Linked DNA regions of Natronosporangium hydrolyticum. The main gene of each other region encodes a partner of the protein of the gene in region 2 in a complex. Links are inferred from orthologs where the notes say so. Each region holds a gene or a part of one and is shown on either strand. Other genes may lie near its edges.

Region 1 (4,082 bases), 2.4 Mb from region 2 along the record:
TCGTCATGGAGGGCGAGCCCGGCATCAACGCCTTCGCCGCCGGGTGGTCGCCGTCGGACGCGGCGGTGGCGGTCACCCGGGGGGCGCTGGAGCAGCTCAACCGGGACGAGCTTCAGGGCGTCATCGGCCACGAGTTCAGCCACGTCGTCAACGGCGACATGCGGCTCAACATCCGGCTGATGGGGCTGCTCTTCGGCATCCTGGTGCTGGCCTTCGTCGGCCGGATCCTGCTGCACGTGCGCGGCGGCCAGCGCAACCCGGTGCCGCTGATCGGCCTGGCGATGCTCGCGGTGGGGTTCATCGGCCTGTTCATCGGCCGGATCATCAAGGCTGCGGTCTCCCGGCAGCGGGAGTATCTGGCCGACGCCTCGGCGGTGCAGTTCACCCGGCAGACCGCCGGGCTGACCGGCGCACTGAAAAAGATCGCCGGGATTCCCGCCGGTTCGAACCTGCGCAACGCCAAGTCCGAGGACGTCAGCCACATGCTCTTCGGCTCCGGCAAAGGGCTATCTGGCATGCTCGCCACCCACCCGCCGATCCTGAAACGCATCCAGGCGCTCGACCCCACCATCACCGAGCAGGAGCTGGCCCAGCTCCGGCAGCGGTACGCCCAGGCCCCGCCCTCCGGGGCACAGGAAGACCGGGCGATGGGCCTGACCGGCGGCGGCAGCCTGCCCCCGGCCGAGAGCACGATGAAGACCGCGCCCCAGGCGGTGTCGGCGTCGGTCGGCACGCCCACCGAAAACTCCTACGCGCAGGCCGGCACCATCCTGCAACAGATCCCGGCCGAGTTCCTGACCCAGGCGCACGACTCGGCCCAGGTCGTGCCACTCGTCTTCGGCCTGCTGATGTCGAGCCAGCACGAGGTCCGGGTCAACCAGCACTCGGCGCTGGTCGCCCGGCACGGCCAGCAGCTCGCCGACGCGGCGTGGCAGGCCGGCAGCTCGCTGACGTCGCTGCACCCGATGCTGCGGCTGCCGCTGGCCCAGGTGGCCTTCCCGGCGCTGCGGCACCGTAACCCGCAGGAGCAGCAGGTCATTACCGGCAGCGTGGAAGCGCTGATCCAGGCCGACGGGCGGCTCAGCGTCTCCGAGTACTGCCTCTCCCGGCTGCTCCACGAGGAGCTCTACGAGGCGGCGCACCGGCAGCCGTCCTGGGGGCGGCGGCGCTACTCGCTCTCGGCCAGCCGCACCGGATCGGCGACCATGCTCGCAACCCTCGCCCAGGCCGGCCACGAAGATCCGGCAGCCGCGCAGCGGGCATTCCAGGCCGGGGCGGAGCGGCTATTTCCGGGTCAGCGGCTCCCCTACGCCCCGCCCCAGGAGGGCGTGCGGTCGCTCGAGTCGGTGTGGCCGGCGCTCGACGGGCTCAACCCCGCCGACAAGGAGCTCCTGGTGCAGGCGATGGTCGACGTGGTGAGCCACGACGGCGCACTCACCGTCGCCGAGGCGGAGCTGCTGCGCACCATCTGCGCCATGCTCCACTGCCCCCTCCCCCCGATGATCACCTCGCTGAGTGAGCGCCCCCGCCCGGTCAGCCCCGACCAGGCATAGCGGCCGGCCACCGAGCCGAGGTCAGGCCGCGGCGTCCATCGCCCGCAGCTCCTTCTTCAGCTCGGCGATCTCGTCCCGGATCCGGGCCGCCACCTCGAACTGCAGCTCCCGGGCGGCTGCGAGCATCTGCTCGTTGAGTTCCTGCATCAGCTTCGCCAACTCCGCGCGAGCCATGCCCTCGGTCTCGGCCACCACCGCCCGATGTCGAGACCGGGTCTCCGGCACCGGACCCTTACCCCGGGAAACCTGACGGCCACCACCGCCGACCACCGCGCCGCCCGGACCGTGCCCGGCGAGCGCGCCCTCGGTGTCCTCGGCCTCCCGGTAGATGTCATCGAGGATGTCGTGGATCTTCTTCCGTAGCGGCTCCGGCGACCGGCCGTGCGCTTCGTTATACGCCACCTGTTTGATCCGACGCCGGTCGGTCTCCTCGATCGCCGCCGCCATCGACGGGGTGACCGTGTCGGCGTACATGTGGACCTGGCCGGAGACGTTACGGGCGGCCCGACCAATGGTCTGGATCAAGGACCGGCCGCTGCGGAGGAAGCCTTCCTTGTCGGCGTCCAGGATCGACACTAGCGACACCTCGGGCAGATCCAGCCCCTCGCGGAGCAGGTTGATCCCGACCAGCACGTCATATTCGCCCTGCCGCAGCTCGCGCAGCAGCTCCACCCGCCGCAGGGTGTCCACCTCGGAGTGCAGATAACGCACCCGGATGCCGTGCTCGAGCAGGTAGTCGGTCAGATCCTCGGCCATCTTCTTGGTCAGCGTGGTCACCAGCACCCGCTCGTCGCGGTCGGTGCGCTGCTGAATCTCGTGCATCAGATCGTCGATCTGCCCCTTGGTGGGTTTGACCACCACCTCCGGGTCGACCAGACCGGTCGGCCGGATCACCTGCTCGACCACCTCACCGCCGGACTGCTCCAGCTCCCACGGGCCGGGGGTGGCCGACAGGAAGACCAGCTGCCCCACCCGCTCCAGAAACTCGTCGAATCGCAGCGGCCGGTTGTCTTGAGCGCTGGGCAGCCGGAACCCGTGTTCCACCAGCACCCGCTTGCGGGAGGCGTCACCTTCGAACATGCCGCCGATCTGGGGCACGGTCACATGTGACTCGTCGATGATGGTCAGGAAGTCGTCCGGGAAGTAGTCGAGCAGACAGTACGGCGGCTCGCCGCGCTGCCGGCCGTCGATGTGCAGCGAGTAATTCTCGATGCCGGAGCAGAAGCCGACCTGGCGCATCATCTCGATGTCGTAGCTGGAGCGCATCCGCAGCCGCTGCGCCTCCAGCAACTTGCCGGCCCCCTCCAGCTCGGCCAACCGGTCGGCCAGCTCCGCCTCGATGTCGCGCAGTGCCCGCTCCATCCGCTCCGGGCCGGCGGTGTAGTGGGTGGCCGGGAAGATCAGCAGCTGGTCGGTCTCGCGCACCACCTCGCCGGTGAGCGGATGCAGGTAATAGAGCTTCTCCACCTCGTCGCCGAACATCTCGACCCGGATCGCCAGCTCCTCATAGGCCGGGATGATCTCCAAGGTGTCGCCGCGCACCCGGAACGTGCCCCGCTGGAACGACAGATCGTTGCGCGAATACTGGATGTCGACCAGCCGGCGCAGCAGCGCGTCCCGGTCGGTCTCCTCGCCAGCGGTCAGCCGCACCGCCCGGGCGAGATATTCGGAGGGCGTGCCCAACCCGTAGATGGCCGAGACGGTCGCCACCACCACCACATCCCGGCGGGTCAGCAGCGACATGGTGGTCGAGTGGCGCAGCCGCTCCACCTCCTCGTTGAGCGAGGAGTCCTTCTCGATGTAGGTGTCGGTCTGCGGGATGTAGGCCTCGGGCTGGTAGTAGTCGTAGTAGGAGACGAAATACTCCACCGCATTGTGCGGCAGCAGCTCGCGGAACTCCTTGGCGAGCTGCGCGGCGAGGGTTTTGTTCGGCGCCATCACCAACGTCGGACGCTGCACCCGCTCAATGAGCCAGGCAGCGGTGGCGCTCTTGCCGGTGCCGGTGGCGCCGAGGAGCACCACGTGGCGCTCACCAGCCCGGACCCGTTTCTCCAGGCCGGCGATCGCGTCGGGCTGGTCACCGGCGGGCTGGTAGTCGCTGACCACCTCGAAGTGGCCCTCCAGCCGGGGGATCTGGCTCCCGGGGACGTCGCTGCTCATGGGCTCCACGCTACGCGCTGCCCCCGACATCGCTTCCCAGGTCGGCCGCGGCTCGGCGCGGGTGCGGCGGTCGCCCGATCGAACAACCCGACGGATCCGGATAAATGTACAGTAAAGCCACTATTGTCCGCCCGACCGCAGGAGAGCTCAGATGCCGGCGCCGCTCGCCCAGCCGTACCTGCATGAGTTGGTCACCTGCGTGCAGGCGCCCACGCTCGCCCTCTCGGATCCCGACGGCCAGATCCGGACGGGCGGCGCCGAAGGGCTCTTCCACCGCGACCGGCGGATCCTCTCCGAACTCCTGGTCGACCTCGACGGCCAACCGCCGGTGGCGGTCGGGCACCACCAACCCGACGCCGCGACCGGCCG
Region 2 (4,508 bases):
GCGCCGCCACCGGCGGCGCCCAGCACCGGGACCGGATCGACGTGATCCGGCACCGCAGTCGTAGCGCCATCGCGACCGCGAGCAACCACGGCCGCCAATTCGTCGACAACGTCCGAGAGCAGGTCCGCCGGCTCACCCCGGTAGCCGCCGATCACGGCCGGCGGCTACTGAACACCGCCACCGCCACCCGCCGCAGCCAGGCGCTGGTGGCGGTCGCGGCGGTACTCATGCTCGCCGCTGGCGGAGCACTCACCGCCCAAGCCTCGGTCTTCGACCGGAGCCCCGCGACCAGCGAGGCGAGCGAACTCCCGGAGTCGGACGGAGCGGACGACCCGCTCGCCGAGCGGGAACAGGACACTGAACGCGGCGACCGCGGTGACCGCTCCGGCTCCGAGTCCGGCCGGGACCGGGAGGACTCGGGCGAAGCCCGCGGGGCGGCCCCCGACGAGTCGCCCTCCCCGGAGCCGGAGCCGGAGCCGGAGCCGGAGCCGGAGCCAACCGAGTCGGAATCCGAGCCAGAGCCAGAGCCGGAGCCCTCGGAGACCACCGAGGAGCAGCCCGACTGGGTCCATCCGATGCCAGACGGCCGCACCACGTCCTGCTTCGGGCAGCGTTGGGGCACGCTGCACGCCGGTGTCGACCTCGCCTACCCGAACGGTGGTCCGATCCACGCGGCGGGCGCCGGCACGGTTACCCACGCTGGCTGGGTCTTCGGCGGCTACGGCATCTCGGTCGTAATCGACCATCAGGACGGGCACTTCACGCACTACGCCCACGCCTCCGAGACCCGAGTCTCGGTCGGTGACACCGTCGAGCCTGGCGAGGTCATCGCGCTGGAAGGGTCCACAGGCGACTCCACCGGCCCGCACCTGCACTTCGAGGTGCATCAGGGCATGTGGAACCAGGTGGAGCCCACCCAGTGGATGAGCAACCGAGGCGTGAACATCGACGGCTGCTGAGCCACCTACCCCGACCCCCGACCCCCGCCCGGTGGACCCCCGCCCGGGCGGGGGTCGATCGGGCGGGTCAGACCTTTTCGATCGGGGCGTGCCGCAGCACCAGCCAGAGCACCTGGTCCCCGAAGTCGATCTGGGCCTGGGCCCGGGCACCGGCTCCCTGCACCGCCAGCACCCGCCCCAACCCGTACCGCTGATGATTGATCCGGTCACCGGCCTCGACTGACGGCACCGACGGTAGGTCGGCTGCGGTGGTGAGGCCCGCGCCCGAGACCCCGAGCTGTTCGGCCAGGCGCGCCGCCTTCGCCGACCCGGGACGCTCCCCCGTCCGCTCCGCCCGCCCACCGACGCCGCCCCACGAGGTGACCGCGTCGGCGGTCCGCTCCCAACGGACCAGCTCCGGCGGCAACTCCTCCAGAAACCGAGAGGCGGGGTTGTACTGCGGCTGGCCCCAGGCCGACCGGGTCACCGCCCGGGTGAGGTAGAGCCGCTGTTGGGCCCGGGTCACCCCGACGTAGGCCAGCCGCCGCTCCTCCTCCAGCTCCCGTTGGTCCGACAGCGACCGCAGGTGCGGGAAGACCCCCTCCTCCAGCCCGGTCAGGAAGACCACCGGGAACTCCAGGCCCTTCGCGGTGTGCAGCGTCATCAGGGTGACCACCCCGCTCTGCTCCGGGTCTGCGGGGTCGGGAAGCTGATCCGCGTCGGCGACCAGCGCCACCTGCTCCAGGAAACCGGCGAGCGTCGGCGGCTGCGCCTCCGCCAGGCTCTCGGCCCGCTCCGTGTACTCGCGGGCCACGCTGACCAACTCTTGGAGGTTCTCCAACCGGCCGGCGTCCTGCGGGTCGGTGCTCTCCTCCAGGGTGGCGAGGTAGCCGCTGCGGTGCAGCGCCGCCTCCAGCACCCCCTCCGGGCCGCCCTCGTCGGCGAGCCCGGCGAGCTCGTCCAGCAGCCCCACGAAGTCGCGGCAGGCGTTCGCCGCCCGGCTGGCGATGCCTGGCGCCTCAGCGGCGCGGCGCAGGGCGGCGCCGAAGGAGATTCGCTCCCGGGAGGCGAGCGCCTCGACGCAGGCCTGAGCGCGGTCGCCGATCCCCCGCCGGGGGGTGTTGAGGATCCGCCGGACGCTCACGGTGTCGTCGAGGTTCGCCACCGCGCGCAGGTACGCCAGTGCGTCGCGAACCTCCCGACGCTCGTAGAAGCGCACCCCACCGACGACCTTGTACGGCAGCCCCAGCCGGATGAACACCTCTTCGAAGACCCGGGACTGGGAGTTCGTCCGGTAGAAGATGGCCACCTCGCTGAAGCGGGCTTCCCCCGCGTCGGCGAGCCGGTCCACCTCCCGGGCGATCCAGTCGGCCTCGGCGTGCTCCGAGTCGGCGACGTATCCGACGATCCGCTCGCCCGTACCCTGGTCGCTCCAGAGCCGCTTCGGCTTCCGCCCGGAGTTGCGGTCGATCACCGCGTTGGCGGCGTTGAGGATGGTCTGCGTGGAGCGGTAGTTCTGCTCCAGCAGGATCGTCCGGGCCTCGGGGTAGTCGCGCTCGAACTCCAGGATATTGCGGATGGTCGCGCCCCGGAACGCGTAGATCGACTGGTCGGCGTCGCCGACGACGCACAGCTCGGCCGGCGGTGGTTCCGCCCCGCTCGCGCCGACCAGCTCCTTGATCAGCATGTACTGGGCGTGGTTGGTGTCTTGATACTCGTCGACCAGGACATGCCGGAACCGACGCCGGTACTTCTCCGCCACCGCCGGCTTGGCCTGTAGCAGGTGCACGGTCGTCATGATCAGATCGTCGAAGTCGAGGGCGTGGGCCTCCCGCAGCCGCCGCTGGTAAAGCTCGTACGCCTCGGCAAGCGCCCGCTGCTGCGGCCCTTTGGCGTCGGCGGCGAAGTCCGCCGGGTCGATGAGTTCATTTTTCAGGTTGCTCACCTGCGCCGCGAGCGCCCGGGCGGGGTAGCGCTTGGGGTCGAGGTCGAGCTCGCGCGTGACCAGCTGCATCAGCCGCCGGGAGTCGTCCGCGTCGTAGATCGAGAAGCTCGACTTCAGCCCGGCGTGCTCATGCTCGGCTCGCAGGATGCGGACACACGCGGAGTGGAAGGTCGACACCCACATCAGCCGCGCCCGGCCACCGACCAGTGCGGCGACCCGCTCCTTCATCTCGCCGGCGGCTTTGTTGGTGAAGGTAATGGCGATGATCTCGCCAGGGTGGACATCCCGCGCGGCCAGCAGGTAGGCGATCCGGTGGGTGAGCACCCGGGTCTTGCCGGAGCCGGCCCCGGCGACGATCAGCAGCGGCGAGCCGGCGTGAGTGACCGCCTCGCCCTGCGGCCCGTTCAGGCCGGCGAGCAGCGCGCCGGGGTCACGGCTGGGCGCTGGGCGCGCCGGGGCGGCCGGCGCATCGAAGAGTGAAGTCTCAGAGAGTCCGCGCATCGCTTGGCGAGTCTATGCCTCGGCTACGACGCCACCGGTAGCTGGTCACCGCCGTTCCCGCCGGCCGTAACTGCGCATCTCAGATAGTGGCGAAGTCGTTGCGCTGGCCGGCCGGTGTGGCATACTCAGAGCCATGACTGGGCAGAAGTTCTACTTTTTTTACGGCTCCGGGAGTCCGGCAGCCGTAGGTAGCGCCTAGTCAACACGACCTACGAAAGCCCCGGGCTCCCGAGCCCGGGGCTTTCGGCGCTCCGGGGCGGGGACCGAACCGACCAGCCAAGGAGCGACATGATGAGCACCACCACGGCCCCTAGTCAGCCCACCGCCAGCTCTCCCGACGCCGAGATCGCGGACCTGCGAGCCCGCATCGACGAGATCGACTCCGCGCTGGTCGATTTGTGGCGAGAACGAGCGGCCCTCTCCCAGCGGGTCGGCGCGGCCCGGGTCGCCGCCGGCGGCACCCGGTTGGTGCTCGCCCGGGAGCGGGAGATCCTCGACCGTTTCCACCGCGACCTGGGCCCGGTCGGCACCCAGCTGGGTCTGCTGGTGCTGCGGGCCGGCCGCGGACCGCTATAACCAGCCGCTAGACCAGCCGGCGGTCCGCCGCCCACCGGGACAATTCGTACCGGTTGGACATCTGCAGCTTGCGCAGGACGTTCGAAACATGCGTCTCGACCGTCTTGATCGAGATGAAGAGCTCCTTGGCGATCTCCTTGTACGCGTACCCGCGGGCCAGCAGCCGGAGCACCTCGCGTTCCCGGGTGGTCAGCTGGTCCAGCTCCGGGTCGGCCACCGGGGCGTCGGGACGGGCGGCGAACGCATCCAGCACGAAGCCGGCCAGCCGTGGGCTGAAGACCGCGTCGCCGTCGGCTACCCGCCGGATCGCCGCCGCCAACTCCTGCGACGAGATGCTCTTCGTGACGTAGCCGCGGGCGCCCGCCCGGATCAGCCCGATCACATCCTCGGCCGCGTCCGAGACTGAGAGCGCCAGGAACCGGACCGCGGTCGCGCCGCCCCCCTCGCGGCGTACCGCCTCCAGAACCGCCCGGCCGCCACCATCGGGCATATGCACGTCGAGCAGCACCACGTCGGGGCGTAACACCAGGATCTGCCGTACCGCCTCG

The links.
Region 1: the proteins of pcrA (region 2) and uvrB are in contact, whole or in part, in a crystal structure (PDB 7EGT), measured with the Thermus thermophilus proteins. The link is inferred for Natronosporangium hydrolyticum from one-to-one orthologs. Residues at the interface, in WP_096412145.1 of Thermus thermophilus: His654, Arg656, Phe657, Gln666, Asp668, Glu669, Lys680, Arg681, Leu682, Ser683, Lys685, Tyr686, Ala687; in WP_096411307.1 of Thermus thermophilus: Glu23, Leu25, Arg26, Asp27, Gly28, Glu29, Arg30, Phe31, Arg55, Glu326, Asp327, Phe328, Glu379, Ser382, Gln383, His398, Gly400, Arg401.

The regions. Positions count from the first base shown.
Region 1 is NZ_CP070499.1:3,367,445-3,371,526, forward strand. The notes cover bases 1,145-4,082. They hold uvrB (excinuclease ABC subunit UvrB), read right to left. Parts: upstream 3,714-4,082; coding sequence 1,575-3,713; downstream 1,145-1,574. Other genes in these bases: JQS43_RS14955 (M48 family metallopeptidase), read left to right, coding at 1,145-1,553; JQS43_RS14965 (amylo-alpha-1,6-glucosidase), read left to right, coding at 3,865-4,082. In the rest of the region: more of JQS43_RS14955, read left to right, coding at 1-1,144. UniProt on the Escherichia coli protein: The UvrABC repair system catalyzes the recognition and processing of DNA lesions. A damage recognition complex composed of 2 UvrA and 2 UvrB subunits scans DNA for abnormalities.
Region 2 is NZ_CP070499.1:959,414-963,921, reverse strand. What follows is about bases 706-3,718. They hold pcrA (DNA helicase PcrA), read right to left. Parts: upstream 3,385-3,718; coding sequence 1,027-3,384; downstream 706-1,026. Other genes in these bases: JQS43_RS04490 (chorismate mutase), read left to right, coding at 3,673-3,718; JQS43_RS04500 (M23 family metallopeptidase), read left to right, coding at 706-959. Also shown: more of JQS43_RS04500, read left to right, coding at 1-705; more of JQS43_RS04490, read left to right, coding at 3,719-3,960; JQS43_RS04485 (LuxR C-terminal-related transcriptional regulator), read right to left, coding at 3,968-4,508. UniProt on the Escherichia coli protein: A helicase with DNA-dependent ATPase activity. Unwinds DNA duplexes with 3'-5' polarity. Translocates on single-stranded DNA with 3'-5' polarity. Initiates unwinding more efficiently from a nicked substrate than double-stranded DNA.